3 regions of the Bradyrhizobium sp. T-1 genome follow, and region 1 is predicted to be linked to each of the others. Evidence: riboswitches for the same ligand, from Rfam matches in the RefSeq annotation. Region 1 holds a riboswitch; each other region holds the start of a gene.
What was found. Region 1 has a riboswitch for cobalamin ahead of ACWAT4_RS19345 (TonB-dependent receptor plug domain-containing protein). Riboswitches for the same ligand answer to the same signal wherever they lie in the genome.
Positions count from the first base shown of each region.

Region 2: another riboswitch for cobalamin. It lies ahead of ACWAT4_RS26655 (TonB-dependent receptor); the one in region 1 lies ahead of ACWAT4_RS19345 (TonB-dependent receptor plug domain-containing protein).
Region 3: another riboswitch for cobalamin. It lies ahead of ACWAT4_RS26735 (DUF1636 family protein); the one in region 1 lies ahead of ACWAT4_RS19345 (TonB-dependent receptor plug domain-containing protein).

Region 1 is NZ_CM132115.1:4,024,122-4,034,344, forward strand. Features, by position in the region: gene ACWAT4_RS19320 (bifunctional 3-(3-hydroxy-phenyl)propionate/3-hydroxycinnamic acid hydroxylase) at 1-1,071, shown strand, start outside; gene ACWAT4_RS19325 (MFS transporter) at 1,103-2,425, shown strand; gene ACWAT4_RS19330 (fumarylacetoacetate hydrolase family protein) at 2,449-3,285, shown strand; gene ACWAT4_RS19335 (hypothetical protein) at 3,539-3,739, shown strand; gene ACWAT4_RS19340 (hypothetical protein) at 3,850-4,071, shown strand; cobalamin riboswitch at 4,147-4,360, shown strand; gene ACWAT4_RS19345 (TonB-dependent receptor plug domain-containing protein) at 4,589-6,589, shown strand; gene ACWAT4_RS19350 (hypothetical protein) at 6,666-6,842, shown strand; gene ACWAT4_RS19355 (hypothetical protein) at 6,839-7,129, shown strand; gene ACWAT4_RS19360 (CbtB domain-containing protein) at 7,133-7,351, shown strand; gene ACWAT4_RS19365 (CbtA family protein) at 7,362-8,147, shown strand; gene ACWAT4_RS19370 (hypothetical protein) at 8,144-8,353, opposite strand; gene ACWAT4_RS19375 (hypothetical protein) at 8,353-8,793, opposite strand; gene ACWAT4_RS19380 (MerR family transcriptional regulator) at 8,879-9,280, shown strand; gene ACWAT4_RS19385 (Cj0069 family protein) at 9,306-10,223, opposite strand, start outside.
Region 2 is NZ_CM132115.1:5,503,533-5,513,755, forward strand. Features, by position in the region: gene ACWAT4_RS26650 (PepSY domain-containing protein) at 1-294, opposite strand, end outside; gene ACWAT4_RS26655 (TonB-dependent receptor) at 307-2,664, opposite strand; cobalamin riboswitch at 2,781-2,982, opposite strand; gene ACWAT4_RS26660 (histidine phosphatase family protein) at 3,056-3,628, shown strand; gene cobT (nicotinate-nucleotide--dimethylbenzimidazole phosphoribosyltransferase) at 3,621-4,673, opposite strand; gene cobF (precorrin-6A synthase (deacetylating)) at 4,684-5,433, opposite strand; gene cobA (uroporphyrinogen-III C-methyltransferase) at 5,430-6,161, opposite strand; gene ACWAT4_RS26680 (cobyrinate a,c-diamide synthase) at 6,158-7,468, opposite strand; gene cobM (precorrin-4 C(11)-methyltransferase) at 7,468-8,250, opposite strand; gene ACWAT4_RS26690 (cobalamin biosynthesis protein) at 8,247-8,615, opposite strand; gene cbiT (precorrin-6Y C5,15-methyltransferase (decarboxylating) subunit CbiT) at 8,612-9,793, opposite strand; gene ACWAT4_RS26700 (cobalt-precorrin-6A reductase) at 9,804-10,223, shown strand, end outside.
Region 3 is NZ_CM132115.1:5,517,229-5,527,451, reverse strand. Features, by position in the region: gene cobS (adenosylcobinamide-GDP ribazoletransferase) at 1-490, opposite strand, end outside; gene cobU (bifunctional adenosylcobinamide kinase/adenosylcobinamide-phosphate guanylyltransferase) at 487-990, opposite strand; gene cbiB (adenosylcobinamide-phosphate synthase CbiB) at 1,111-2,064, shown strand; gene cobD (threonine-phosphate decarboxylase CobD) at 2,076-3,041, shown strand; gene ACWAT4_RS26745 (cobyric acid synthase) at 3,030-4,478, opposite strand; gene cobO (cob(I)yrinic acid a,c-diamide adenosyltransferase) at 4,486-5,133, opposite strand; cobalamin riboswitch at 5,174-5,393, shown strand; gene ACWAT4_RS26735 (DUF1636 family protein) at 5,490-5,864, shown strand; gene cobW (cobalamin biosynthesis protein CobW) at 5,861-6,895, shown strand; gene cobN (cobaltochelatase subunit CobN) at 6,895-10,143, shown strand; gene cobG (precorrin-3B synthase) at 10,140-10,223, shown strand, end outside.

The DNA.
Region 1 (10,223 bases):
TGTGACGGTGCGTCGAGCGCGGTCCGCCGCCAGCTCGGGATCGGCTTTGACGATCTGGTCTTCGACGAGCCCTGGCTGGTGGTCGACCTCAGGGTCGACGGCGTGGGACTTGCGAAGCTGCCGCGCACGGCGGCGCAGTTCTGCGATCCGTCACGGCCGACCACCTATATCGTCGGGCCGGGCTCGCATCGGCGCTTCGAGATCATGCTGCTGCCCGGCGAGGATCCGCGCGCGATGGAGCAGCCCGAGCAGGTCTGGCGGCTGCTGGCGCGCTGGCTCACCCCCGACGATGCGACGCTGTGGCGGGCGGCGAGCTATCGCTTTCATGCCCTCGTCGCCAGCAGATGGCGCGAAAGGCGCGTCTTCCTTGCAGGAGATGCCGCCCACCAGCAGCCGCCGTTCATCGGTCAGGGGATGTGCCAGGGCGTTCGTGATGTCGCCAATCTGGTCTGGAAGCTCGCGCGCGTCTTGCGTGGAAATTCCGGCGAGGCGCTGCTCGATACCTATCAGGACGAGCGCAGTGCCCATGTCCGCGAGCTGACGAGCCGCATCAAGGCGATCGGCCACGTCATCTGCGAGCGCGATCCGGAAGCCGCCGCAGCGCGTGATGATCGCATCCTCGCCGAAGGCGGCGGCGTGCCGCGTACCATCACCCGGCAGGAGATCGTGCCGCCGCTCAGTTGCGGCCTGCGCGCCGACGTGCCGCATGCCGCCAATGGCGTGTTGTTTCCCCAGCCATGGGTGTCGACCGCGGACGGCCGGCAATTGCTCGACACGGTCTGCGGTGCCGGGTGGCGGCTTGTGCTGCGTGGCGACAGCGCGTTGGCGCGGTCGCGCGCGGTCGCGGCACGCGCGGCGGAAATCGGCATGCGCCTGATCGCCATCGCGAAAGCCGACCACGATCGGGGGCCGGGCGTTCTGCGGGAAGAAAGCGGCGTCGTGACGGACTGGTTCGCACGGCACGCCTGCGCGGCCGCGATCGTGCGCCCCGATCATTACGTCTACGGCGTTGCGACAGACGAAGCGGCACTAGCGGCGATGCTGTCAGGTCTCGCGGCGCGACTTCAATGAATAAATCAACGATAAGATTCAACAGGGGGAAATGATGCCATCATCGGCGAGCTTGACGACGGTGCCCGCGCGTGCCTACGCGGTTCTCATCATGCTGTTTCTGTTTCAGACGATCAATTTCTTCGACAAGCTGGTCTTCGGTCTCTCCGCGGTGCCGTTGATGAAGGAGCTGTCGCTCAGCCCGAAGGAGTTCGGCCTTATCGGCAGCAGCTTCTTTCTCCTGTTCTCGCTCTCGGGCATGGCCGTCGGGCTGTTCGCCGTCGGCCGCTATCCCGTGAAGTGGATATTGATGCTGCTGGCCGCCATCTGGTCGGCGACGCAGCTTCCGGTGTTCTTCTCGAGCTCTGTCATGGTGCTGGTCGTGTGCCGGATTCTTCTCGGCGCAGGCGAGGGGCCGGGCCTGCCGACGGCGTTGCACGCCTGCTACAACTGGTTTCCCGCCGACAAGCGCAGCGTTCCGAGCGCCATAGTCTTGCAGGGGATCAGCGTTGGACTTTTGGCCGGCGGCCCGCTGCTGACCTATGTGATCGTCAATCACGGCTGGCGCACCGGCTTTCTGGTCTGCGGCCTGCTCGGCATCGCCTGGATCATCGCCTGGAGCGTGATCGGCGGGGAGGGACCTTACGCAGCGGCGAACGCCGGTCACGATGCGCCTGCCGCTGCGCCGAATGTGCCGACACGGCTCCTGTGGTGCGATCCGACGGTGATCGGCGTCATCATCATGTCGACCATGTCGTACTGGATCGTCGGCATCTCCGCGACATGGCTGCCGCCGTTCCTGCAGCTCGGGCTCGGCTACAAGCCGACCGATGTCGGCTGGATCATTTCGGCCATTTACATGTTCCAGTCGCCGCTGCTGCTCAGCGGCTCCTGGATCACGCAAGTGCTTCAGCGTCGCGGCTGGAGCTTGCGCGCCTGCCTCGGCAACGCATCGGGATTGGCGCTGCTGATCGCGGGCTCGGCGCTGCTGCTCAGCATCGTGACCTCGGGCGCGCTTCAGCTCGTCTGCGTGGCGATCGCCTTCGCTGCGCCCAGCCTGACCACGATCTTTGGGCCGGTGGCGCTTGGTGCCGTGGCGCCGGCGGCCCAGCGCGGCCGGCTGATCGTCGTGATCTACTCGGGCAATGCGGCATCCGCACTGTTCTCGAACGCGCTGACCGGATGGATCGTCGGTGAGGCGGGCAGCAACAGCGCTCTCGGCTACGCCCACGCCATGACGTTCACCGCCGGGATTCTCATCGTCGGCGCGGTGGCCGCATTTGCACTCATCTTCCCGGAGCGGACCATCGCGCGTTTTGCGAAGACCTCTTCGCGGCCATCTTCAGCTACTGCTCTTCCTGCCACGTCGACCTGATCGGCCTATCTCAAGGACACCAAATGAAATTCGCAAGCTTTGAAATCGACAACGTCGCCTCGTGGGGCCTGGTGGAGGGCGACAGCGTGGCCGATCTCGGGAGTCGCTACCCCGACCTGAAATCGGCAATCGCGGCCGGCAGCCTGGCCGAGGCGGCCAAATCAGCCGCCGGCGCCAAGCGTCATCCGCTGGCAAAGATCAAATTCCTGCCTGTCATCCCAAACCCCGACAAGATTCTCTGCATCGGCCTGAACTACGAGAATCATCGCAAGGAGACCGGCCGCACCGAGGTCGAGAACCCCACTGTGTTTGGCCGCTTCGCCAACAGCCAGACCGGCCATCTCACCAACATCATCCGCCCGAAGGTGTCGACTCAGCTCGACTTCGAGGGCGAGCTCGCCGTCGTCATCGGCAAGCCCGGCCGCTACATTCAGAAGAGCGAGGCGTGGGGCCATGTTGCCGGCTATGCTTGCTACAACGAAGGCAGCGTGCGCGACTATCAGCGCCATACCCACCAGTTCACTCCAGGCAAGAACTTTCCGGCGACCGGCGGCTTCGGCCCCTTTCTGGTGACGCCGGACGAGGTCGGCGACGTCGGTCCGCTGCGCTTGCAGACCCGGCTCAACGGCGAAGTGGTGCAGGACACCACCATCGATCAGATGATCTTCGATATCCCGCGCCAGATCGAATATTGCTCGCAGTTCACTCGGCTCGAGCCCGGCGACGTCATCGCCACCGGCACGCCGGGTGGCGTTGGCTCCAGGCGCACCCCGCCGCTCTGGATGAAGGCTGGTGATGTCGTCGAAGTCGAGATCGACAAGGTTGGCTGCCTGCGCAACGGAATTGCCGACGAAGCCTGAGCTCGCGCACGACACGTTGGCCTGCACATCGCGGCAACGGTCTGGCGTTGGTGATGCGCGACGGAACACTGGCGCGGATGCGGCCGCCATCGGGAACAGCGCGCGCTGAACCCGCTTGGCGGTGCCGGGGCACCGGAACGATTCACATGGGTTAATCATTAGAGGAGGGCGGCAGGACGCGGAGTCCTATGGAATGGGTATGCTCGATCCCGGTCGATTTCTGGTGTCTTGCTCGCATTGCGAGGCATGGCCGATGGCCGCCAATGTCAAGCGCTCGAGCTGGTCGGCATCGCCGCACGAAGTTCGCTTCGTTTGCCCGCGCTGCCGCCGCGAAGAGACCGCCATCATCTCCGCCTCCGGCGAGCTGACGCCGATCAAGCGCATCGATGTCCCGCCGCGCGACGTCAAAGCGGCTTGGGCCCAGGCCCAGCAGCGGGCAAGAGGGCGGGCATAGCCCGCCCGTCTCAATAACAATAAGAGGGCGGGCATAGCCCGATCGTGTTTTGGAACCCGGCCACCTGTCTGACGTTTCCGCTTCGGCTCCACCGCATCGAGGCTGGCCGCATGATCAGCGAGCATTTCGACACCCGCACACGGATCAACATGAAGCTGGCGCTGGACCGGGTCTGCCGCCATCGCCCCAGTGGCGAGGACCATGGTTTCCGAAGGTTGGTCGCCGAAAACATCATCCGCTGCGCGCTGACCGGCCGCACTGGCATCGGTCAGCTCGTCGATGCCGGCGAACGGGCAACGATCAGGACGCATGCGGCGCGGGAGCCAGTCTGATTGAGCCGGCGCAAGCTTCGGTGCGATGGTTCGACGCTCATTCCACCGGCCGATTGACTCGCCGCGCAGGCGGCCCCTAAATTGATCGGCGACGGTTCTCTTCACGGAGATCAAAAGGGAACGTTGTGCGGGATGTCCTGACGCCAGGATCTTCCTCAAGCAGCGGCTGCCCCCGCAACTGTAAGCGGCGAATCTTTCGTCATATGCCACTGGGAATCTCGGTCCCGGGAAGGCGACGGAGAGGTCACGACCCGCGAGCCAGGAGACCTGCCGTCAGCCGTGGTCACACGCGAAGATGTCGGTCGGGGAGTACAGACATTAGCTTCACCGGAGCAAGCGAGCGCTCTGCCGTGAAACCTCGTTCGCTGTGACGTGCCACTGACGTCATACCGAGGTTACAAGAGTGTCCTGTATTGTCTCTGCCGCCAGGCGCTTTGGCGCCGGCCTACTCACGTCCGTTTCCCTGTATTTGCTAGATCTTTCCGTCGCCCAGGCGCAGCAGTCCGCGTCGCCCAACTTGCTGCCACCGGTTGAGGTTGCGCCAACTGAGTCCGCGGCCAAGCCGCAGGTTCCCCGGCGTTCGACCGGCAAGCGCGAGCGCCAGCACATCGTTCGCGCGCCAAGGCCGGAGCCGCTGGCATCGCCGCCTGTGCCGGGGGTGTCCGCCGCCAATCTGTTTCCGACAGTCGTCGTCAGTCCAACAGGCGTCGTTACGCCGGCGAATCTGGTTGCGAACTCGGTGACAGTCCTGACCGCGCGCGACATGGAGCGCGATCAGCGCGGGACCGCGTCCGATGCGCTCAGCGCCGTTCCCGGGCTCAATCTGGTCCAGACCGGCGGACCGGGCGGACAGGCCTCGATCTTCATGCGTGGAACGAACTCGAACCATACCAAGGTCCTGATCGACGGCATCGACGTCAGCGATCCCAGTAGTCCGAACCGGTCGTTCGATCTCGGCAAGCTGCTCACCTCCGACCTGCAGCAGATCGAAGTGCTGCGCGGTCCGCAAAGCGGTCTCTACGGCGCAGACGCGCTTGGCGGGGTGATCTCCATGGTGACGAAGAAGGGCGATGGTCCCGCCCGGGTGACCGGGTCAATTGAAGGCGGCTCGTTCGGTACGTTCAATCAGACGACCGGGCTGAGCGGCTCGCAGGACCATTTCAACTACGCGTTCAACGTTGCGCATTTCCACGCCAACGATGTGCCGGTGACGCCGGTCGAACTGCTGCCGCCGGGTCAGAAGGCGATCGGAAACTATCACGACAACATGACCTATTCGACCAAGCTTGGCGCCGATGTCAGCGAAAACCTGGCGCTCAACGGCGTCGCACGTTACACCGACGCTACGTTGCGCTTTACCGGCGACACGTTTGATCCCGTGACCTTCGCGAGCTTCCCCGCGGCTGCGCAAAGCACGCAGACGGTGCACCAGCTCTTCACACGGGGAGAGGCCGTCTGGTCTGCGCTCGACAACCGGATGAAGAGCTATTTCGGCGTCAACCATACCAATCACTGGAATTACAACATCTCCCCCGGCGATGCGATGCCGACCATCACCACCGGCGATCGCATCAAATACGATTGGCGCACCACGACCGAGCTTGCGCGCAACAACAATTTCATCATCGGCGCGGAGCACGAGACCGAAACTCTGCAAACCGCGACGGTCTCCGCGCAGAACGTCAACAAGGCCGGATATATGGAACTGCAATCCCAGCTGCGGGACCGTGTTTTCTTCACGGCCAACGTCCGGCAGGACGACAACGAGCGGTTTGGCGGGCATCCGACCTTTCGCCTGGCCTCCGCGGTCATCGTCCCGGTCGCGGACACGAAATTCAAGGAAAGCTACGGCACGGGATTCAAGGCGCCGACCCTCAACCAGCTCTTTGTCAGCTTTCCTGCGTTCTTCTTCTTTGCCAATCCAAACCTCAAGCCGGAAGAGAGCGTTGGTTATGACGCCGGCTTCGAGCAGCCTTTGTTCAACGACCGCGTTCGCTTCGGCTCGACCTACTTCCGCAACAACATCACGGACCTGATCCAGAGCATGTCCGATGCCGTGACGTTCACCAGCACCAATGTGAATATCGGTAAGGCGATCACGGAGGGCACCGAAAGCTTTGTCGCGGCTGCGATCACCGATCGCTTGCGCGTTCGCGCCGATTACACGTTCACCCGCGCCGTCGATGCGACGGCGGGACTGGAGCTCCTGAGGCGTCCGAAAGAGAGGTGGAGCGCAAACGTCATCTGGGATCCGATTGATACACTGACGCTGTCGGCAACCGTGTTGCACGTCGGAAGCTTCGTTGACGGGAGTCGCGACTTCAGCATTCCGCGTCTGCTGGCCCCGGCTTACACGGTTGCCAACGTGGCGGCGGAATATCTGGTCACCGATCAGCTCAAGGTGTTCGGCCGGGTCGATAACCTGGCCAACGCGCATTATCAAAATCCGACAGGATTTCTGCAGCCGGGCCTGGCTGTCTACGGCGGCATCCGCCTGGCCAACCACGATGTTAGGTAGCGGGGGAGAGAAAGCCCCAGGCATGGCTGCCGAGCTCCGGCGAAACGTGTTACAAATCCTGCAAGGAAATCGCTCCATGACTGTCGCTGTCCTGCCGCGCTACGCCGACCGTTTCCGGCTTCATCCGGTCGAGCGGCGTTATGCGTCGATGTTCTGCTTTGCGCTGTTCGCCGCGACGCCCGTCTGGCTGGTCGGCCTTGTCGCCGCTTGCGAAATCGCCCGTCCGTTCGGGCGGGGACGGGCGACTGCTTGAGCAGCGAAGTCCATTGGCGGGACGACATCGCGTCGCTGGTGTTTCCCGTCGCCGGCCACGGCGCGATCTGCGCGGTGCACCGGGGCGCGTTCCGGACGCTGCTCGGCGCCGAGCCCACGCCGGAGGCCTGCCTCGGCTATTTTCGGCGGCTTGAGGCCGTCTTTCGGGCCGCCGCCGGCGCCAAGATCGCCCGCCGGGGCATTTTGCCTGGGACAAGCCTGCATCTTACCAGTCGCGACATTGCCCGGAAGCTGCTAGAAGACGGCCAAATCGCCAATGGAGAATAGAACATGAGCCAGTCCCAGCTCGCGGACGCCCAAGTCTCGGCCCAGATCTCGGCTCAGGCCACGCTTCCGGTCGCCGCCGGGCAGGTAGGACGGCTGTCGCAGGCCGTGATGGCGATGGTGCTCGGCGTGTTCGTGGTCGGCATGGTCGGCTTCTCGCATATCGACGTCGTCCACAACGCGGCCCACGACGTGCGCCACTCGAACGCGTTCCCCTGCCACTGACCGGGGTGGCATGAGCACATTCCGCTCGATCGTCTTCGCCTCGGTCATTGCCGGTTTCATCGTCGGTCTCGTCGTCACGGTCGTCCAGCAGTTCGGCACCGTTCCCCTGATCCTGAAGGCGGAAGTCTTCGAGAAGGCGGCGGAAACGCACCAACACGACGCTGCGGCAGTCCCGCAGCCGGCGGCTGCCGGTCACGACCATGCGGCTCACGATCATGGCGACCATGAGCATGGCGCCGGCGATCACGACCATGGCGCCGGGGCCTGGGAGCCGCGCGACGGGTTTGAGCGCAACGCCTATACCGCTGCCGCCAACATCCTGACCGCGATCGGCTTTGCTCTGCTGCTGGCCGGCTTCTTCGCCGTGCGTTGCGGCACGACCGGGATGAGCGTCTCCTGGCACGAAGGCCTGCTGTGGGGATTGGCGGGCTTCGCCGTCTTCACCCTGGCGCCCGGCCTCGGCCTGCCGCCGGAGCTGCCCGGCGTGCCTGCCGCGCCGCTGCTGTCGCGCCAGATCTGGTGGCTGGCCGCCGTGCTGGCGACAGCCGGAGGGCTTGCCATGATCGCCTTCCGCCGTTCGGTGCCGGCGGCGATTGCCGGCGTGATCCTGCTGACGTTGCCGCATCTGATCGGCGCGCCGGAGCTCGCCAATGTCGAGACCAACGTGCCGTCGTCGCTGACGCATCAGTTCGTCACGGCGGTGACGATGACGAGCCTGGTGTTCTGGACCTTGCTCGGCGGTTTGACGAGTGCAGTGTTCGCGCGCATCGATCGCGGCGCCAACCTGCGCGCCTAAAGCCTGCGCCATCGCCGCACCGCGACCGCCGTCCAGACCGTCTCGACAAGCCCGAACGGCCAGGCGCCCTGGAGAAAGCCGTAAGCGGCGCTGAACGCGCACGCGCCCGCGAAGGCCAGCACGTAATGCGGCCCGCGCGGCTCGAGCGCGTAAAACAGCAGCATCGCGCCGACCGAAAGCAGGCCGAAGATGGTCAGCCCGTCCATCAGCCGGCCTGCGGCTTCGGCTTCTTGGCAGCGCCGAGTGCGTGGAAAATGGCGGGCTCCATCACCGGCCACAGCGCGGCCGTCGCGGTCAGCACTGTTGCTGCGCACATCGCCACCAGCACCGATGTGCGGATTTTCAAGCCCGTCCTCCGTGACCGCCACACGATCCAGCCCCACGCGCCGAGCACGACGGCGATGGACAGCCTCGTCATCAGCCCGTGCGCATGGTCGAGCGCGGCGATCAGGCCTCCTGCGCTGGCGAGCACCACGGCGGGCAAGGTGAAGGGCAGCACACAGCACGCCGTGCAGGCTGCAGCGACAACGGCGGTTGCGACCGCCGTGCCTGCGGCTTTGCGGCCGGCGGGCTCGGCCTTCGCCGCGCAGCCGCATCCCGGCGACGTCTCGGAGGGGAGGTTGCAGGACGGTCCAATAACGCTCATGTGATTCTCCTCATGCTTGTGCGTCTCGGACCCGATCGCTACGCCCTCAAGCCACTTGAGGTTCAAGCGAAAAGTGAGCGCTTCCATGAGAATTGGCGTCCTCGCCAAAGCGGCCGGCGTCTCCGTCCCCACCATCCGCTATTACGAGAGCATCGGTCTGCTCTCGGCACCGGCCCGCCAGGGCGGCCAGCGCGTCTATGGCAGCGAATACGTCAAGGCGCTCAGCCTGATCAGGCACTGCCGCGATCTCGGCTTCTCGCTCGACGAGATCAGCGACATCCTCGCATCCGTGCAGCGGCGCTCGCCCTGCAGCGACACGAAGTCGTTTGCGGAGCAGCACCTCCGTTCGATCAGGAGGAAGATCGCCGAGTTGCGTTCGTTGGAAGCGACGGTGGCCGCTCTCGTCAGCGGCTGCGAGACGACATGCTGCGGCAGCACCGCGCCGGACTGCGTGATCCTGCAGCCCGGCCAAGCGTGTTGCCGTTGAACGCGGCCCGCTTGCTTCGCAGCAACTACGGCCTCGCACCCACCAGTCGCTCGCGCACCGTCCTTGCGATCGCCGCCGGCGCCTCGTCGGGAATCGCGAAGCACGAGCTCGCGTTGATCTCGCAGAGAACGTAGGTGTCGGCGCCATCAGCATCGCGCGGCCCATAGAGTAAGTCCGCGTCCCAGATCACCGGCAGCGACGCCTCATCGATAGCCAGCAGCTTCATCATCTGCGGCGTCCATTCGTCCTCCATCAGCCGCCGCAGCGTCTGGAATTGAGGCGCATCGGGGCCGTGCATGATCCGTGGGCCCGGTTGCGCCTCGGGCGCATCCGGCCCTTCAGGCGGCGGCGGGATCAGGGCCTTGATCAATTGATGGCCGAAGCCCGCGACTTTGGCGCCGCTCATATAGCAGCGGATCATGCCGTCGGGCAGGCGAGGTTGAAATGGCTGGTCGATGATGCAGCCGCCCCAGCCGAAATACGGTTCGCATCGCGCAATGAAGGCATCGAGCGGCATGTCTTCCGGAAGGCTGCCGCGCAGCGCATGGAGCACGCGAACCGTGGTGGGTGCGTTCGGCAGCACCTCGACCTTCCAGATGCCTTGGCCGCCATTGCCGCGATTCTGCTTGAGCACGCGCGGGCCGTCGCCCCGCAGGCGCTGCGGAAATTGCGCTGCGAAAGCGGATGCGCTGTCATAGCGATGAGTGTCGGCGCCCCAACCGAGACGGCGCGTCCGGTACAGCACCTCCTTGACGCCCATCTTCAGGATGACGTCAGGATGCGCGCTGACCCATGGGCCGCGCGCCGCGACCTCGCGCAGCAGGGCATCAAGCCCCGCGCGCGTCTTGCCCTGATGGATCGGATCGACCCAGACGAGCACGCCGTCGACCGCAAGCAATTGCTCGCGGACCGCTTCAGTGAAGCTTTCATCGTAGATCGCCGG
Region 2 (10,223 bases), 1.5 Mb from region 1:
TGCACGAACCGACCTTACACGCGACGGTCCCGACACGAGATAGACCGGCCCATCGCTGCGCCGGATCAGGCGAACACGCGTGGCGTCCGTGATCCCGCTCGCGACGACTGCGCCGCCGACCGCCATGATCGCCTCGCCGCGCTCCACCGGCGCGAGCCCGGCAAAGCGCTCCGCTTCCGTCAACACTGGAAACGGAACGAAGTGCATCACGATTCCGCTCGCGAACCACATCGCGAACAGGAGGCAGAACGCGATCCCGAGCCAGCGGTGCGAGAGGATGATCGCGCCCATCATCCGGTCAGCACCCTACCATTTGAACGCCGCAGAGATCTCGTAGGTCCGCGGTGCGCCCAACAAGATTTGGTCGGGATAGAACGGGTCACCCCAGATCGCGTAGCGCTTGTCGGTGAAGTTACGCACCCGGAAGGTCAGGCGGGCCTGGTCGACCGCATTGAACACCGTCTTGGGGATATCGACGAAGGCGTAGACATCACCGACGGTGTAGGCATTCATGGTCACCGTGTTGGCGTCGCTGTTGTAGCGGTCGCCGACATGGCGGCCGGCGATGCCGAGTTCCACCGGCCATGGCGTGAAGAAGCGCCAGGACGCGCCGGCATTGGCGACGATGCGCGGCACGTTCGGCGGCGTGTTGCCCGAGAACGAGCCCCCGGCAAAGTCATAGTCGGCATAGCGCGCATCGACATAGGCGATGTTGCCCCAGAGCCGCAGAGGCTCGATCGGGCGGATCGACCCGGCAAGCTCGACGCCTTTGGACTCCTGCCGTCCCGCAATATTGAGCGTCTGGCCGCCGGCCGCGGCATAGACGTTCTTGCGGACGATATCGTAGGCCGAGAACGACCACTCCGCCCTGTTGTCCCAAAATACGTGCTTGACGCCGGTCTCATAAGTGCGCGCGGTCGTGAGATCCAGCTTCTGGGTCGGTCCGAGCAAAAAGATGTTGTTGGCCGAGATGTCGGCGCCGGTGGCGTACTGGCTGAAGAAGGTCAGGCCCGGAACGGCTTCCCAGGTGTAGCCGATGCGGCCGGTGACGGGCGCCCAGGACTTCGTGAACGGAAAGCCCGTATTCTCCAGACCAAACTTGTCGGTCGAATTGCGGTCGAGCCCGATATGCTCGGCGCGCAGGCCGCCGATCAGCGAAAAGGTCCGCGTCAGCTTCAGCCGGTCCTCGAACGACAGCGCCTCGTTGTCGATGCGCGCGGTCTGCTGCTTGGTCGTGAGCAGGCCGTAGAAGCCCCGGTTCGGATCGACGAGATCAAAGGAATCGCTTGGGAAATTCGCAGCACCCGGCCGGACAAAATCGAGGTAGCTCGACGACAGTGTCGTGACGAGACGATTGTCGAAGCCTGCGATGTTCGCATCCCAGGTCAGGTCGGTGATGTTGCCGACCAGGCGCTGGCTGTGCGCCACGTAGAAGCGGCTGCGATCGACCGTGTTCGTGGCCGTATTGAACGCCTCGACCTCGTTGTTGAACCACGAACGTTCCGCGCCGTAGGCATAGGCCTGGCTCTTCAGCGTCAAATCGGGCGCGAGCTTCAACTCGAAACCACCGCGCAGCCAGACCTCCTGTGCAACGTTGCGATTGTCGAGCACGTTGTAGTTGGTGTTGAAGGTGCGATCGTCGATCGTAATTGGTCCAAGATTCGATTTAGTGAAATCCGACACGTAGGTACCCGAGACGATGCCTGCCGTCGCGTGCGAGCCGCTGAAAGCGACCGGCACCAGCGGCGCGCCCCAATAGGCCTTTCCGCGGTCCTCGCGATATTCGATCGCACCCCAGACCTTGAGGCTGTCGGAGATGCGGTAGTTGAGCTGGCCGGAGACGTCGAGCGTCTTGGTATTGGTGTCGTCGGCAAACCCGTTGAGCGTGGAGCGGCTGATGTCGAAGCGGTAGTCCAGGCCCTGCACATTGGTGCTACCACCGGAGCCGTAATATGCGCGGAACGAATTCAGGGAGTCATATGAGAAGTCCGCCTCGTTCCGGATCGGCCCTGTGTGCGGCTGCTTGGTCACAAAATTGATCGCGCCGCCGGCGGCGCCCTCACCCGAGATCAGCGAAGCCGGGCCTTTCAGGATTTCCACAGCTTCGAGATTGGCGGTGTCCATGACCCGCGAGGTCATGTTCTGCGGGCCGATCTTGATGCCGTTGTAGAGCGTGTTGATCTGGCTGTTGGTGAAGCCGCGCATCGAGAAGGCCGAGGGCTCGGCCGGATTGTCGCCCGCAGTGACGCCGACCGCACCTTGGGCCACGTCGGAGACGGTGCGATAGCCCTGCTCGCGGATGGTTTCGGCGGAGATCACCTCGACGGTCGCGGGCGTCTGCCGCACCGTCAGGCCGAGGCGCGAGGCGCTCTCGGCGACGGCGTTGCTGTTGAGCGGCGTTGGGGCTACGGCGTTGGGCACGACCGGCTTGGACGCAGCCACTGCCACGACTGGCCTGCGCGCAGCCGTGCGGCGTGCGCTTGCCGCGTCCCGGCCGGCTGGCTTTGCCCGCTTGCGGGATTGCGGCGGCGATACTTCCACAGCCGGCAGTCGCTCGCGGGCCTGCTGCGCCAAGGCAGCTGGCATGTCGATGGCGACAAAAGACGCGAGAGCGGTGGACGCGAGCAAAAGGCGGCGCGGTTGTACAATATCGATGGAAAACACGGTCCTGGACCTCGGTGTGACGTCAGTGGCACGTCACCGCGAACCAAGGTCCCATCTTCCGGCTGTCAGCCGTCCGATGAAGCCGAATGTCTGTACTCCCCGACCGACATCTTCGCGTGTGACCACGGCTGACGGCAGGTCTCCTGGCTCGCGGGTCGTGACCGCTTCGTCGCCTTCCCGGGACCGAGGACCCAGTGGCTCCTGACGAAGGATTCACCGCTTACAGTTGCGGGGGCAGCTACGGCATTGGGGACAATGTCCCCGCACCGCATTCCCTTTTCATCCCCTTTCGGGGAAACCGTCATCGCCATCTAGGATTACGGCGAAGACGGAGTCAATGTGCCTGTTGCGGCGATATTGCCACAGCGGCCAACTTCCCTGGGAGATCTGCATGGAAGGCGAGACCTTCCTCTGGCTGATACGACACGCCCCCGTCGACGGCACCGCAGGCACCATCCATGCGAATGATGCGCCCGCCGATCTCGGCGACCGCGCGCAACTGGAGGCGCTGCGCCGGTGCCTTCCACTGAATGCCGCGAGCTATGCCAGCCCGGCCCGGCGCACGGTCGAGACCGCGCGCGCGCTCGGGCTTGACGCCGTGCTGGTACCCGAGTTCGGTGAGCAAAATTTTGGCGACTGGACCGGCCGACGCCATGACGAGCTCGCGGCCAGCGGAGGCGAGGCCTATGCGCAATTCTGGAGCGATGCCGCGCGCGGACGGCCTCCGGGCGGCGAGAGCTTTGAGGATCAGGTCGCGCGCGTCAGGCTGGGCCTCGCGCGGATCGGTGCCGGTCCCGCGACGCTCGTCGTGCATTCCGGCACGATCCGCGCCGCGCTCTGCATCGCGCTCGACCTGACGCCACAAGCCGCCTTGCGCTTCGTGATCGATCCGCTGTCGATGACCCGGATCGACCGGCTCGCGACCGGCTGGCGCGTCGGCTCGGTCAATCAGCGGATCAGTTAGGACGATCCGGCACATTGGCCTGCGCGAACGTCGCCATGTCATTGTGAAGCGCGCAGGCCGACCGCACCAGTGGCAGCGCGATCGCGGCACCTGATCCCTCGCCGAGCCTGAGGTCGAGGCTGATCAGCGGCTGCACGTTCAGCGCGCGCAGCACCAGCCGATGCCCCTGCTCGGCCGATTGATGCGACGGCAGCAGGAACGGCTGACACGATGGATTCAGCCGCACCGCTGCGAGCGCGGCAACCGAGACAATAAACCCGTCGATCAGCACGGGAATGCGCGCCTGCGCAGCCGCGATGATCGCGCCTGATATCGCCGCGATCTCGAGACCGCCGACGGCGCACAGGATGTTTTCGGGCGAGGCACCAGCGATGCCATGACGCGCAATTGCAGCATCGATTACGCGCGCCTTGTGGGCACGGCCGGCAGCATCGACACCGGTGCCGCTCCCTGCGATTTCCCCGGCGTCGATGCCGAGCAGGCTCGCGGCTATCGCAGCCGACGTCGTGGTGTTGCCGATGCCCATCTCGCCGAAGATCAGCAGATCAGGCTGATTGACCTTCGCCCGCGCCACTGCACGCTGCCCGGCCTCGAAGGCGAAGGCCAGCTCCGCCGGCGCGAGTGCAGGCTCAATGCTGAAGTCGCGGGTACCGTGGCGCGACTTGTCCGTGACAATGCCCGTCATCTCGTTCTGCGCCAGCGTGCCGGCATCCACGACCTCAAGGCTCGAGCCGAGCTCGCGTGCCAGCACCGAGATCGCAGCACCACCGGCGGCAAAATTCGCCATCATCGCGATGGTCACGGCCTGCGGATAGGCCGACACGCCTTGCGCGACGATGCCGTGATCGCCGGCGAAGATGATGATTGGTACGCGCACGGCGCGCGGGCGTTCGGTTGCCTGCAGGCCGGCAAGCTCGATCGCGAGTTGCTCGAGGCGGCCGAGCGCGCCGGTCGGTTTTGTCAGTTGCGTCTGCCGCGCGATCGCCGCTTCGCGATGGACGACGGAAATCTCGGGGCATTTTTCGGTAACCCAATCGGGGAGCATGCTGCCTCGCTTATGGCCTGCGCTTGAGGATGTAACTGTCCATGATCCAGCCGTGCTGCGCGCGCGCGTCCTGTCGGGCTGCGACGATGCGCGGGCCGACCTCAGTCAGCGCGCCGGATAGGATGATCTGATCGGCCATGCCGAGATAGGCACCCCACCAGATGTGAAGGCCTTCCGGATCGAGCGACTGGAACGCGGTGCCGCCGTCGAGCATCACAACAACGGTATCGACACCTTGCGGCCAGCCGCCTTCGCGCAAGCGACGTCCCGTCGTGACCAGGAAGGGTTCGCCGATGTCGTTGAGCGGCAGCGCATGCACCGCGCACAGTGCCTGGATCGAGGTGATGCCGGGCACGACTTCAATCTCGGGCAACGGATCGAGCCGCCGCGCGATGCGCAGCGAGGAATCATAGAGCGAGGGATCGCCCCAGATCAGCAGCGCGACCTTGCCATCGCCACCGAGATGATCCGCGATCGTCTGCGACCAGGCCGCGGCGACTGTGTCGTGCCAATCGTCCACGCCCTTGCGATAATCGGCTTCGCCGGCGTCGCGCACGGGAAGATCGAACTCGGCAATGCGCGTGGTGCCGTTCGTGAGCAAATCGGCGCAAATGGTCCGCCTGAGATCGGCGAGATCGGATTTTGCGGTCCCCTTGCGCGGGATCAGGACGAGATCGGCAGCGTTGATGGCTTGAATCGCGGCGCGCGTGAGCTGCCCGGGATCGCCGCAACCGATGCCGATCAGCGAGAGCGTCGTCATGACGACCCGCCCTCCGCCAGCGCCCCGAACATGATGACGGCCGCCGTGGAAGCCGCGCCACCGCGGGCAAGCTGCTCGGCCAGCTCGGCAATGGTGGTGCGCATCAGCCGCTCGTCGGAACGGCCGAGGGATTCTGCAAATAACGCCGGAGTGTTCGGCGCAAGGCCGTGCTCGATGAGCTTTGCGACCAGCGCCGGAAAGGTGCGCCGGCCCATATAGACCACTGTCGTCGCATCCGGATCGGCGAGCGCCGTCCAGTTCAAATTCAGCGGCAGCTCGCCGGTGACATCGGCGCCGGTGACGAACTGCACCCGGCGAGAGGTGTGGCGACGCGTCAGGGGAATGCCGGCCCGCGCGGCGGCAACGCAAGCCGAGGTGACGCCGGGAACGATCTCGTAGCCGATGCCGGCCTCCCGCAACGTCTCGAGCTCCTCCTCGAGCCGACCAAAAATGCCGGCGTCGCCCGACTTCAGCCGCACGACCCGCGCCCCCGTTGCGGCATAGTCGACCAGGAGGCGGTTGACGTGGTGCTGTTTCGTCGACGGCCGCCCTGCCCGCTTCCCGACTGCGACGAGGTTCGCGCCGGGCCGTGCGAGATCGAGGATCGCGCCCGAAGCGAGATCGTCGTAGAGCACCACATCAGCCTCGCGCAGCCGCGCGGCGCCCTTGAGCGTGAGCAACTCAGGATCGCCGGGTCCGGCGGAGATAAAGGACACAAAACCGCTCACCGGTCCTCCGCGATCAGATGAAAGAATGTGCCGGTGGCCTGCCCGCGGCGCGAGCCGGTCTCGGCGATGACCGCGCCGGTGGCGTCATGCACGACCGCCAGCGGCGTATCGGGTTGTGCGACGATCGTCGAGTAATGGAATTCATGCCCGCGCAGCCGCGCGCCGGCCTGATGCCCCGGCATGGGGGCAGCGAGCGCGGCAAGGCGATAGCCCAGATGCATGCGGCGCTTGGCAAAGCTCGTCTCCAATCCGAGCAGGGCCGTCATTCCATGACGGACGCCGTCAGCGTCGGTCAACGCAGTTCCCAGCACCATATACCCTCCGCATTCGCCGTGCACGGGCCGCGTCTCAGCAAAGGCGCGCAGACCGCTGCAAAAACGTGCACTCGCCGCGATCTTGCCGGCGTGGAGCTCTGGGTAGCCGCCGGGCAGCCAGCACACATCGGCGCTCGCATCCGGCGCTTCGTCGGCGAGCGGCGAGAATGTCGAGATCTCCGCGCCCGCCGCGCGCCAGGCTTCCAGCATATGCGGATAGACGAAGGAGAATGCAGCGTCCCGGGCGAGCGCGATGCGCTGGCCGGGCGGCGTCACGTTGAGGCCATTCGCTGCTGCTTGCGGTGACCAGACAGCCGCCGCGCGCAGCACCGCATCGAGATCGACGTGCTCGACGACAAAGCGCGCGGCCTCGTCAATCACCTTGCCGATCTCCGCCTGCTCCTCGGCCTGCACCAGGCCGAGATGTCGCTTCGGCAGGCTGATCTCGGCATGGCGCGGCAGCGCGCCAAACACAGGAATGCCAATGTCGTGCAGCGCACGCCGCACGAGATCTTCATGGCGCAGGCTGGCGACGCGGTTGAGCACGACACCGGCAAGGCGCACGCCGGGCCGATAGTCGCGAAGGCCCGCGGCAATCGCCGCAGCGGTCTGCGCCTGCCCGGAGGGGTCGATCACCAGCACCACCGGCCAGCCCAGCATCTCCGCGATGTCGGCGGTGGCACCAGTGCCGGAAACGCCGCGCGCGGCGACGCCATCGAACAGGCCCATCGAGCCCTCAGCGAGAACGATGTCGGCATTCGTGCCCCGGCTGACCAGATGTTCGATGGTGGCGCGGTCCATCGCCCAGCTGTCGACGTTGACGGAAGCACGGCCCGTGGCGGCGGCATGGAAAGCGGGATCGATATAGTCTGGGCCGCTCTTGAAGCACTGCACGTTCAATCCGCGATCTCGCCAGGCGCGCGCGAGCGCCAGCGTCAGCGTGGTCTTGCCGACGCCGGAGGCAGGCGCGGAGATGACGAGGCCTGCCGGCATCACGAAGCCTCCGGAAAGCGCGGCTCGGCGCCCACCGGCCGATAGCGGCGATCATAGTCGGCCGCATAGAGGCGGCTCTCATCAAAATCCGCAGCCCCAAGCGTCTTGCCGACCAGGATCAGCGCAGTGCGTTCCATCTCGCTGCCGATGGCGGCATCGAGCGTTGCCAGCGTCGCGCGGACGATGCGCTGGTCCGGCCAGCTCGCGCGCCAGACGATCGCGGCCGGGCAGTTTTCGCCATAATGCGGCGCCAGCTCGGCGATGACCTTGTCCAGCAGATGGATCGACAGGTGAATGGCGAGCACGGCGCCCGTCGCGGCGAATGCGGCAAGCTTCTCGCCCTCGGGCATCGCGCTGGCGCGGCCCGGCGTACGCGTCAACACCACGCTCTGCGCAAGACCTGGCAGTGTCAGTTCGGCTTCCAACGCGGCCGCGGCGGCCGAGAACGACGGCACGCCGGGCGTGACGGTGAAGGGAATGCCGAGCGCGCGCAGACGGCGAAGCTGCTCTCCCATCGCCGACCAGATCGAGAGGTCGCCGGAATGCAGCCGCGCCACATCCTTGCCGTCGGCATGCGCAGCAGCAATCTCCGCGATGATCTCATCGAGCGACAGCGGAGCCGTGTTGACGATGCGCGCGCCGGGCGGGCAATGCGCGAGCACGCCTTCGGGCACGAGCGAGCCGGCATAGAGGCAAACCGGGCACGCCGCGATCAGATCGCGGCCACGCAGCGTCAGCAAGTCAGGCGCGCCGGGGCCGGCGCCGATGAAATGCACGGTCATGCGCCATCTCCTTCGGCGATCGCCGCGGTCGCGGAGCGATCCTGCGAGACCACCCGCGTCGTGATCAGCCGCGCGCGCGGGCCGGCAACCGCGAGGGCGGCAGCTTCGGCGACGGATCCCGTGCCGAATTTTTCGGCGACGAATTTCGACTGCGTCGCCGTGTCAACGCTCGCAAGCACATCTGCCGGAACCGCCTTGATCGGCAAACCGCATTCGCGCGCGAGCAATTTCAACGCCTCCGCGTCGGCCTTGTCGCTGACGGTCGCCAGCGCCGCAAGGCCTTCAGGGCCGCCGGCTACCAGCAGCGCCTCTCGCAATGAGGCCAGCGTGACATCCTGCCTGAACCCGAGCCCCGCGACCTTCATCGGACCGCACTCCACTGCACCACCGGCCGCGCTGCCTCCCACGAACGGTAACGGCCGAGCGGAGCGCAATGCGCGATCTCGACCCGCATCAATTCGCCGCCATGCTGCCGGTGCAGTTCGCCAAGCAGCGCTTCCGTCTCCAGCGTCACCGAATGCGCGACCAATCGCGCACCCGGCTTGAGCCGCGACCACACCGCGTCGAACATCGCGCGATCGAGGCCACCACCAATGAAGACGGCATCCGGCGGGTCCAGTGCAGCGAGAGCTTCGGGTGCCATCCCCGAGACGACAGTGATCCTATGCGCCACCCCAAACGTAGCCGCATTGTTCCGGATGTTCGCGGCGCGGTCCTCGCGCGCTTCAATCGCGGTCGCCGTCCCGCCGCACAGCGCCCACTCCACCGAAATCGAGCCCGAGCCGGCGCCGATATCCCACAGCCGCTCGCCGGGGCGCGGCGCCAGCGCGGAGAGAGCCAAAGCGCGCACCGGCCGCTTGGTGATCTGGCCGTCATGAACGAAGAGATCGTCCGAGAGTCCCGAGCTGCGGGGAAGGCCCCGCCCACCCCTTGCCTCGACAGCGACCGCGACCAAGCGACAAGCGAGATCGCCCCCAAAGCTGTCGGCGCGATGTTTCGCGATGTCTTCCCGCGGTCCACCAAGCGCGTTGAGTGTCCAGAACGCCGACGCGCCCCATCCGCGCTCGCTCAGCCATTTCGCAAGATCGCCGGCGGCCTTGCCGTCGCGGACGAGACAAACGATCCGCGCGCTTGGCGCGAGATGCTGGACGAGACGCTCGAATGGCGCGGCATGAAGCCCGAGGCAGGCAATGGATTCGAGCCGCCAACCCAACCGCGCCGCCGCGAGCGAGAAGGTCGAGGGTCCCGGATGCGCGATCCACTCGTCGCCACCGAGCCTCTCGGTAAGGCCCGCGCCGGCGCCGTGCCAGAATGGATCGCCGGAGGCCAGCACCACCGTCGGCCGGCCGCGGCAGCCCAGCACGACACTCGCATCGAAAGGCACCGGCCACGCGCGGCCGCGGCTTCCCACATCCGCGAGCGCAAGGTGACGCACACCCCCGAACACGGTTTCCGCGCGACCAAGCGCCTTTCGGCTTGCGTCGGACAGCCCCGCAAGGCCATCTTCGCCGATACCGATGATGGTCAGCCAGGGATCAGCCAAGGAATCAGCCATGATGCGCGCCCTTATTCTGGGCGGAATTGCCGATGCGAGCCTGCTCGCCGCGGAGATCGCGCGCGCTGGGATCGATGCCGTCTATTCCTATGGCGGCCGCACGCGCGCGCCCGCCGATCAGCCGCTGCCGACCCGCATCGGCGGCTTTGGTGGCGCGAGCGGACTTGCCGATACCATCAGGCGCGAAGGCATCACGCATGTGATCGACGCGACGCATCCCTTCGCGGCCGAGATGAGCCGCAACGCGGTCAAAGCCTGCGCGGAAACTGCGACGCCACTGATTGCGCTCGAGCGCGCGCCCTGGGCCAAGGTGCCCGGCGACAAGTGGATCGAAGTGACCGATGTCCACACAGCGGTCGACGCACTGCCGGAAGCGCCGGCCAACGTGTTCCTGGCCATCGGCCGCCAGCACATCGCA
Region 3 (10,223 bases), 1.5 Mb from region 1:
AAGCCGGCACGCCCGCGCGTGCGGCGGCATGCGCGGCGCACAGCGCGAGCGCGACGGCCCACGGATTGGCGATCGCGGCCAACGCGCTCCAGCGCAGGCCGAACGACAGGATCAGCGCGCAGACGCCATAGCTGCCGATCCGGCTGTCGCGCATGATCGCGAGCTTTCGCTCGCGCGTGCGCCCGCCGCCGAGCCCGTCGGCGGTGTCGGCAAGGCCGTCCTCATGCAGCGCGCCGGTGATGAGGGTGGTTGTGACGAGAGCGAGTAGCGCAGCCGTACCTGGCGCCAGTCCCAGTTTGCTCGCGAGCGCATGGGATGCTGCGCCAGCGAGGCCCACCAGCAATCCCGCGACCGGCAGCGCCCAGGTCGCGCGCGCGATGGCGCCGTCGCCGGCCGGTTTCGACGATGCCACCGGCACAATCGTGACGAAGGACGCTGCGATTCTGAAATCGGCGACGACGTCTTTCAGAATCTCGGTACGCGGCATCATTTCAGCTTCATCGGCAGGCCGGCGACGACGAACTCGACCTCGTCGGCGACATCAGCAATGATCTGGTTCATGATCCCCGCGGCATCGCGATAACTGCGCGCCAGCGCGTTGTCGGGGACGATGCCGAGACCGACCTCGTTGGTGACGAAGACGACGGGGCTTTTCAGGCGGGGCAGTGCGCCGGCGAGCTCGCTCACCTCGCGTTCCCAGTTGCGCTCGGCGTGCATCAGATTGGAGAGCCACAGCGTCAGGCAGTCCACCAGTCTCGCGCCGCCGCCATCGCTTGCGACCAGCGCGGGCACGAGGTCGAGCGGCACCTCGCGTTCGATCCAGTCGGTTCCGCGCCGCGCGCGGTGCTTTGCGATTCGTGCTTCCATTTCGGCATCGAGCGCCTCGGCCGTCGCGACATAGACGGGCTGCCCGGGAAAGGCGCGCGTACGTAGTTCTGCACGCTTGCTCTTGCCCGATCGCGCTCCACCCGTGATCAAGATGACGGCCATCAAAGTCTCCTATGAGCCTGACTAATCACCAAACGAGGCCAAAGACAAAGCCGAAATCAGGCGGGTAGGGGCTTGCGCTCGCCCCCGCTTTGCGCAACAGGGGCGGGACAGGAGGCGGGTGTGGGTTTTGCGGGCGCGATGGTGGTGGCAATGGCGGTGGATGCCCTCTCGGGCTGGCCGTCACCGCTGTTTGCCCGGATCGGCCACCCCGTGACCTGGCTCGGCCGGCTGATCGGCGCCATCGATGCCGGCTGGAATCGCGAGTCTGACGCGCCGGCGCTGCGCCGCGGCGCCGGCGTCGCCGGCGCGATTCTGGTGATTGCGCTCGCGGCTGCGCTTGGTTGGCTGCTGCAGTCCCTGCTTCAGTTCTTGCTTCCTTGGAGCTGGATCCAGATCACGCTGATCGGCGTCCTGGCCTGGCCGCTGGTCGCGCTACGCTCGTTGCATGATCATGTCGCGGCCGTCGCAAATCCTCTGCTGGGCGGCGACATCGCGGCTGCGCGCGTGGCGGTCTCGCGCATCGTCGGCCGCGATCCCACAGCGCTCGACGAATCCGGGATCGCGCGTGCCGCAATCGAGAGCCTCGCGGAGAACGCGTCCGACGGCATCGTCGCGCCGGTGTTCTGGGGCGCGCTGTTCGGTCTGCCCGGCATCCTCGGTTATAAGGCGATCAACACGCTGGACTCCATGATCGGCCATCGCAGCGAACGGCATGAAGCGTTTGGCTGGGCGGCTGCCCGCATCGATGATGTCGCAAACTTCATTCCGGCGCGCCTGACCGGATTTTTGTTCGTGCTGCTCGCGCCGCGGCAATCCCAAGCATTGTCGTGCATGACGCGCGATGCGCGCCGTCATCGCTCGCCCAATGCCGGCTGGCCGGAAGCGGCGATGGCCGGCGCGCTTGGCGTGCGGCTCAGCGGCCCCCGCATCTATCACGGCAGCGCGACCGACGAGCCTTGGCTCAACGAGGGCGCGCGCGATCCGCTCGCCGTGGACATTGTCGAGGGACTGACGATCTACCGCCGCGCCATGCTGTTGCTTGCCGGCCTGCTTGCGATCCTGGCTTTCGCGTGAAAGAACAGGGTATGCGCGAGCACGGTGGAAATCTCGATCTGGCCCAGCAGCGTTTCGGCGGACGCGCGGCGGACTGGATCGATCTGTCGACCGGCATCAACCGGCTGCCTTATCCCGTGGGCGAGATCGGCGCGCATCATTGGCAGGCGCTGCCATCGCGATCCGAGATCGAGGCGTTGCGTCAGGCCGCGCGGCACGCCTATGCGACAAGCGCACCGATCGTCGCGATGGGCGGCGCGCAGGCCGCCATTCAACTGTTGCCACAGCTCGCGCCGTGCGGCCGGGCGCGCATTTTGGCGCCGACCTACAATGAATATGCCGGCGTTCTCTCGGCTGCGGGCTGGGATGCAAAGGAGGTCCGCGAGCTCGATGCGCTGGCAGGCGCGGATCTTGCTGTGATCGTCAATCCTAACAATCCCGATGGCCGGAGTTTTCCGCCAAAGGATCTGCTCGCGCTGTTGCCGCGCGTCGGTCGTCTCGTCGTTGACGAGAGTTTTGCAGACGCGGTTCCACAGCTGTCGCTTGCGCCGGAGGCGGATCGGCCCGGGTTGCTGATCTTGCGCTCCTTCGGGAAGTTTTACGGTCTGGCCGGCCTGCGGCTCGGATTTGCGATCGGCAATGCGGCGGATATCGCCGGGCTCGCTGCGATGTCGGGTCCGTGGCCGGTCTCGGGAGCAGCGATCGCCATCGGCTGCCGCGCCTTGCGAGACGAGGCTTGGTCTGAGGCGACATCAGCACGGCTGGCGCGTGACGGGGCTCGTCTCGATGAAATGGCGCGGGGGCAGCGCTGGCGGCTCGTCGGCGGCGCTTCGCTGTTCCGTCTCTATGAGACGCCACATGCACTCGCTGCGCAAGAAAAGCTCGCGCGTGACCATATCTGGTCGCGCGTCTTCGTACAAAATCCAACTTGGCTCCGGCTCGGGCTTCCCGGCAGCGAAGCCGAATGGACGCGCCTCGCCGCGGTCCTAGCGCGCTAGCGCGAGCAGGCCGTCGACGTCGAGATGCTTCTCGATGTGATCGGCGAGCGCATCCAGTGCGCTCTCGACCCTGGCATGATAGGGCTCGTCGCCTGCGGCAATGTCGAGCTTTGCCAAAAACGCCTTGCGGAAATCATCCGACGTGAACAGGCCGTGCAAATAGCTGCCTTGCACGCGTCCGTCTGCTGAGATCGCGCCTTCCGGCTCGCCATCGAGCTTCGCAAACGGTCGCGCGCGATCGGGTCCGTCGGTACGGCCGATGTGGATCTCGTAGGCGGCGATCGGCTGATCCGTCGCCGCATGCACAGCCACAACACGCGTCAACGTTTTCTGCGGACTCATCACGGTCGTCACATCCAGCAGCCCGAGGCCCGGCGCGTCACCCGCGGGACCTTCGATGCCGTCGGGATCGGCGACGCTGCGCCCCAGCATCTGATAGCCGCCGCACAAGCCGAGCACATGGCCACCTCTGCGATGGTGCGCGAGCAGATCAATGTCCCAGCCCTGCGCGCGCAGAAAGGCGAGGTCGCCGCGGGTGGATTTTGAACCGGGGATGATGACGAGGCGCACATCGCCAGGGATCGCTTCGCCCGGGCGCACCATCACCAGATCGACGCCCGGTTCGAGCTTGAGCGGATCGAGATCGTCGAAATTGGCGATCCGCGACAGCGCAAGGCAGGCGATCTTGCACTGGCCGGGCCTACGCGCATCGCTGAGGCCCAGAGCGTCCTCGGCCGGCAACTCGCCGGCGCGCGAAAACCAGGGCAGCACGCCAAGGCCGCGCCAAGCTGTTTTTTGCGCGATCAGCCTGTAGCCGTCATCGAACAGCGTGGGGTCACCACGGAATTTGTTGATGACAAATCCCTGGATCATCGCGGCATCGTCAGGGTCGATCACCGTCTTGATGCCGACCAGCTGGGCGATGACGCCGCCGCGATCGATGTCACCCACCAGGACCACCGGCACGTCGGCCTTGCGGGCAAAACCCATATTGGCGATGTCGGCCTTGCGCAGATTTACCTCGGCCGGGCTGCCGGCGCCTTCCACCAGGACCAGATCGGCGCGCACCTTCAGCCGCTCAAAACTCTCCAGCACCGCGCCCATCAATGAGGGCTTCATCACCGCATAGTCGCGCGCCCGCGCGGTCGCGATGCGCCTGCCTTGCACGATCACCTGCGCACCGATATCGGTCTCGGGTTTCAGCAGCACCGGGTTCATATCGGTGTGCGGCTCGACGCCGGCGGCGAGCGCCTGCAACGCCTGGGCGCGGCCGATCTCGCCGCCGTCGACGGTGACGGCGGCATTGTTCGACATGTTCTGCGGCTTGAACGGAAGCACGCGCAAGGCCCGCCGCGTGAAGGCGCGCGCGAGGCCGGCGACGATGAGCGACTTGCCCACGTCCGAGCCGGCGCCCTGGATCATCAATGCGCGCGCCATCGTGTCTTCAGAACTCGACGCCGGCCTGCGCCTTGATACCGGAGCGGAACGGATGCTTCACCAGCGTCATCTCGGTGACGAGATCGGCGATCTCGATCAGCTCATCCTTGGCGTTGCGCCCGGTGAGCACGACATGCGTCATCGGCGGCTTCGAGGTCTTCAGGAAATCGACGACCTCCGCAATGTCGAGATAGTCGTAGCGCAGCGCGATGTTGATCTCGTCGAGCACGACCATGCGCAGGCTTTCATCTGCTATCAGCTCCTTCGCCTTCTCCCAGCCGGCGCGCGCGGCGGCGATGTCGCGGGCGCGGTCCTGCGTCTCCCAGGTGAAGCCTTCGCCCATCGCGTGGAACTGGCAGAGCTCGCCGAAATGGCCGGTGAGCAGGCGCCGCTCGCCGGTATCCCAGGCGCCCTTGATGAACTGCACCACGGCGCAGGGAAAGCCATGGGCGACGCAGCGCACGATCATGCCGAAGGCGGAAGACGACTTGCCCTTGCCGGCGCCGGTGTGGACGATGATGAGGCCCTTTTCGCCGCTCTTGGTCGTCATGATCTTGTCGCGGGCGACCTTGATCTTAGCCATTTTCGCGGCGTGCTTGGCGTCGGTCTTGGCGTCGGTTTCTTGGGCCGTTTGGGTATCCGGTTCAGGCGTCATCGGATGGGGTCCTTCGGCTTGACAAGAGGCGGCCGGGGGCAAATGGTGGCCCGGCGTTGGTTCCTGTCCTATGACAGGCGAAGAGGGAATGCGATAGGGTCCGAATCGGCAAGATTTGGGTCCAAAATGCAGCCGCCCCCGCGACCGTGACCGGAGAGATGCCCGAAGCCACTGATCCATCTTGCGGATCGGGAAGGCGGGGATCGAAGGGGAAACCCTGCTCCGCAAGCCGGGAGACCTGCCAACGCGGACGATTTTTGGACCGGCGGACGGGGTGTTCCGCGACGGGGAAACGGGCCTTCGCAAGAACGGTCCGTGGGCCTCTTCGCCTCCCGCTCAATATTCTGGAAGAGGCGATGACCGTCACACTGCACGTCTGCATCACCTGCCGCGCCGGCCAGACGCTCGGCGAGGGCGAGACGACGCCCGGCAAGCGCCTGCATGGGGCGATCCTCGAGGCCGGCGTACCCGACGGCGTTACTGTGGTTCCCGTGGAATGCCTGTCCGCATGCAACCAGGGCTGCTCGGTCGCCCTCAGTGCGCCCGGCCGCTGGTCCTACGTCTATGGCCGCCTCTCGGATGCCAACGCGCAGGACGTCGTCGCCGGCGCCGCCGCCTATGCCGCCGCGCCCGATGGCCTCGTGCCCTGGCGCAGTCGTCCCGAAATCTTCCGCAAGCAATCGCTTGCCCGCATTCCCCCCATTGCCACGTTGCCGGAGGCCGCTGAATGAACTCGCTCGCAAAAGTCCCGGTGACGGTGGTCACCGGCTTTCTCGGCTCCGGCAAGACGACGCTGATCCAGCACCTGCTCAGCAATGCGGGCGGCAAGAAGCTCGCCGTGCTCGTCAACGAGTTCGGCAGCGAGGGTGTCGACGGCGAGATCCTGAAATCGTGCGCAGACGCGAACTGCCCGGAGGAGAACATCGTCGAGCTCGCCAATGGCTGCATCTGCTGCACCGTCGCCGACGATTTCATTCCGACCATGGAGAAGCTTTTGGCGCGTCCGGTGCGGCCCGATCACATCCTGATCGAGACCTCGGGCCTCGCGCTGCCGAAGCCTTTGCTGAAGGCGTTCGACTGGCCGGAGATCCGCTCGCGCATCACGGTGGACGGCGTGATCGCGCTCGCCGATGCCGAGGCCGTCGCCGCCGGCCGCTTCGCGCCGGATCCGGATGCGGTGGAAGCACAGCGCGCGGCGGACGAGAATCTCGATCACGAGACGCCGCTGTCCGAAGTGTTCGAGGACCAGATCGCCTGCGCCGATATCGTGCTGCTGACCAAGGCCGATCTCGCCGGCGCCGCCGGCATCGAAGCCGCCAAGACCGCGATCAGCGCCGAGATGCCGCGCCGCGTGCCGATGCTGCCCATCACCGACGGCGCGATCGATGCGCGCGTCATCCTCGGCCTCGGCGCCGCCGCGGAGAATGATCTCGCCGCGCGTCCCTCGCATCATGATGGGGAGGAGGAGCACGAGCATGATGATTTCGCCTCCGTCGTGATCGATCTTCCTGAGGTCACCAATATCGATGCGCTGGTCGCATCGGTCCAGAAGCTGGCGCGCGAGCAGAACGTGCTGCGTGCCAAGGGCTATCTCGCGGTCGCGGGCAAGCCGATGCGCCTGTTGCTTCAGGCTGTCGGCGAACGCGTGCGCCACCAGTTCGACAAGCCGTGGGGTGCAGGCGGCAGGCAGTCGAAGCTCGTCGTGATCGGCGAGCACGGCGATATCGACGAGGCCGCGATCCGAGCGGGATTGGGAGTCTGATGCACGTCGTCTTCCGCGAGAGCCGCGGTCTGGAGGAGACCGCGACGCCAAGAGACATCGGCCAGGATCCGGCCGATCTCGTGGTGCTCTCGTTCTCGGACTCCGATCTCGCGGCGTTTGCCGCCGGCTGGCGGCGTGGCCGCGACAGTCTGCCGTCGCTGCGGCTCGCCAATCTTGCGGAGCTGCGTCATCCGCTGTCGGTCGATACCTATGTCGAACGCACGCTGACGCAGGCACGCGGCATTCTGGTGCGCCTGATCGGCGGAGAGTCCTATTGGCCTTACGGCCTCGCGGCGCTCCAGCAGCTCGCGAAGGATCGCGGCATCGTGCTCGCCGTCCTGCCGGCCGATGGCCGCGACGACATCAGGCTCGATGCGTACTCGACCCTGCCGGTCTCGACGCTGCGCCGGCTCAAGGTGCTGTGCGACACCGGCGGCCCGGTCGCCGCGCAAGCCGCGATCGCGCAGCTCGCGCTGGCCTCCGGTCTTTATGCAGGCCCGGTCGTTGGCGAGATGAACGTGCCCGAGATGGGCTTTTACGATCCGGCGCGTGGCGTCATTGCTGCGCCGGCGGCGAGCGAGGAGAAGCCGCGCGCTCTGGTGGCGTTCTATCGCTCCTATCTCACCGCCGCGGACACGAGGCCGGTCGATGCGTTGATCGCCGCGCTACGCGAGAAAGGCTTTGACGCGTATGGCGTGTTCGTGACGTCGCTGAAAGCCGCAGGCGTCGGGGATTGGTTGCGGGCACATCTCGTAGAGAAGCCTCCGGCCGCAATCGTCAACGCGACGGCGTTCTCTGCGATGGGCGAGGACGGCACCACACCGTTCGATGTCGCATCGTGTCCCGTGTTCCAGGTCGCGCTGTCGTCGGCGCGGCGCGAGGACTGGGCGGACTCGCTGCGCGGCCTGTCGCCCGGCGATCTCGCGATGCATGTGGTGCTGCCCGAGGTCGACGGCCGCCTGTTCGCGGGCGTGGTGAGTTTCAAGTCAGCGGCGGAGCGTGATCCCGATCTCCAGTTCTCGCACCTGGCGCATCGGCCGGATCAGGAGCGTGTGGAGGCCGTCGCTGCACGCGTTGCGGCCTGGCTTCGTATCGCTGAGACACCGGTCGCCGAGAAACGGCTGGCCATCGTGCTCTCGAACTATCCCGGCCGTCTGCACCAGATCGCGCATGCCGTTGGTCTCGATGCACTCGCTTCGGTCGAAGCATTGGTATCCGACCTCGGGGATGCCGGCTTCAATGTTGAACCAGTTGGGGCGCTCGGCGAGACGCTGCTCAAGCAGAACCTGACCTGGAGCGTCGCCGACTATGGTGCCGCACTCCCGCGTCTTCCGCAAAGTTTGCAAGACGATCTCGCGCAAGCCTGGGGCACGCCTGAGAGCGATCCGAACTGCCGTGATGGTGTGTTCCACTTCGCTGCGATCCAGTCCGGCCAGTCGATCATCGCAGTTCAGCCCGAGCGCGGCGACGCGATGACGCGCGATTCCGATTATCACGATCTCGCCCGCACGCCGCGCCACGCCTATGTCGCGTTCTATCTCTGGCTCCGCGAGCAGGGGATTGATGCCGTCGTCCACATGGGCGCGCATGGCACGCTGGAATGGCTGCCGGGGAAATCCGTCGCGCTGTCCTCGCAATGCTGGCCGGAAGCGCTGATCGGCGATTTACCCGTGGTCTATCCCTTCATCGTCAATGATCCCGGCGAGGCCGCACAGGCCAAGCGGCGCACCGGCGCCGTCACGATCGGCCATCTGCCGCCGCCGCTCGAACAATCCGCGGTGCCCGAAGGCCTCCGCCGGCTCGAACGCCTGCTTGACGAATATTCGACTGCCGACGGTCTCGACCCCGCCCGCCGCCAGCGCCTGATCGCCGCGATCCGCGACGAGGCGCGCGCTGCGGGCCTCGAAGACGATCTCGGCCTCGACGCGTCGGCGGCGCCCGCCGAAGCGATCCCGCGCATCGATCGCTTCGTCTGCGATCTCAAGGAAAGCCAGTTCGGCGACGGCCTGCACGTGTTCGGCCGTGGCGCTTGTGGCGAAGCGGAGCGGGATGCGCTGCGGGCCGGGCTTGCGGGCTTGCGCGTTGCGCCGGGGCCATCGGGCTCGCCCTATCGCGGGCGGCAAGACGTGCTGCCGACGGGACGCAACCTTTTCGCCGTCGATCCGCGTGCGGTGCCGACGCCGTCGGCGCATGCGCAAGGGATAAAACTCGCCGAAGAGCTGCTGCGTCGTCATTTGCAGGATCACGGCGACTGGCCGAAAGGCCTCATCGTCGATCTCTGGGGCTCGGCGACGATGCGCACCGCAGGCGAGGAGTTTGCGATGGCGCTGCATCTCGCCGGACTTTCGCCACGCTGGGATCACGCCTCCGGCCGCGTTACCGGCTATGACATCATCGCACCGGCCGAGCTTGGTCGTCCCCGCATCGACGTCACGCTGCGCGTGTCGGGCCTGTTCCGCGATGTCTTCGCAGGACTTGCGCAATTGTTCGAAGCCGCCACGGAAGCGCTTGCATCGTGCGACGATGAAGGCGACGAGAATCCTTATCGTCACCGTGCCTCGCGCGTGTTCGCACCGCGCCCCGGACAATATGGTGTTGGCCTCTCGGCGATCCCCGATGCTTTCACGCCAGAGACGCGCCATGCGGCCGGCGAGGCCTGGCTGTCGGCGTCGTCCTGGGCATTCTCCGCCGATGGCGCCATCAAGCCCGATCGCGCCGGGATCGAGCAGCGGCTCGCGTCGGCCGATGCTTTCGTCCACCTCCAGGATCTGCCGGAAACCGATCTTCTGCTCGCCGCCGACTATGCCGCGCATGAAGCCGGCGTCGCGGCGGCGGCCGCGCATCTCGGCGCGTCGGAGCCGTCGCTTTATCACCTCGACACGACGCGGCCCGACGAGCCGCATGCGCGTACGCTCACCGAAGAAATCGCGCGTGTCGTCCGTGCCCGCGCGGCCAACCCGGCCTGGATCGCCGGCATGATGCGCCACGGCTTTCGCGGGGCTGCCGAGATCACCGCGACGCTGGAGCACATGGCCGCCTTTGCGCATCTCGCCGGTGCGGTGCCGCCGCATCTGTTCGATCTCTATTATGACGCAACCCTCGGCGATGCCGACGTCCGCGCTTTCATGGCCCGCGAAAATCCGGCGGCGCTTGCCGCAATGGAGGCCAGTTTTGCGCGTCTGCACGAAGCCTCGCTCTGGCGAACGCGCCGCAATTCGATCGCGGCTGCGTTGAAGGAGGCATCATGAGCGCGTCCAAGGTCAAGGGCTGGTGCCCCGGCGCGTTGCGACCGATGCAATCGGGCGACGGGCTCGTGGTTCGAGTGCGT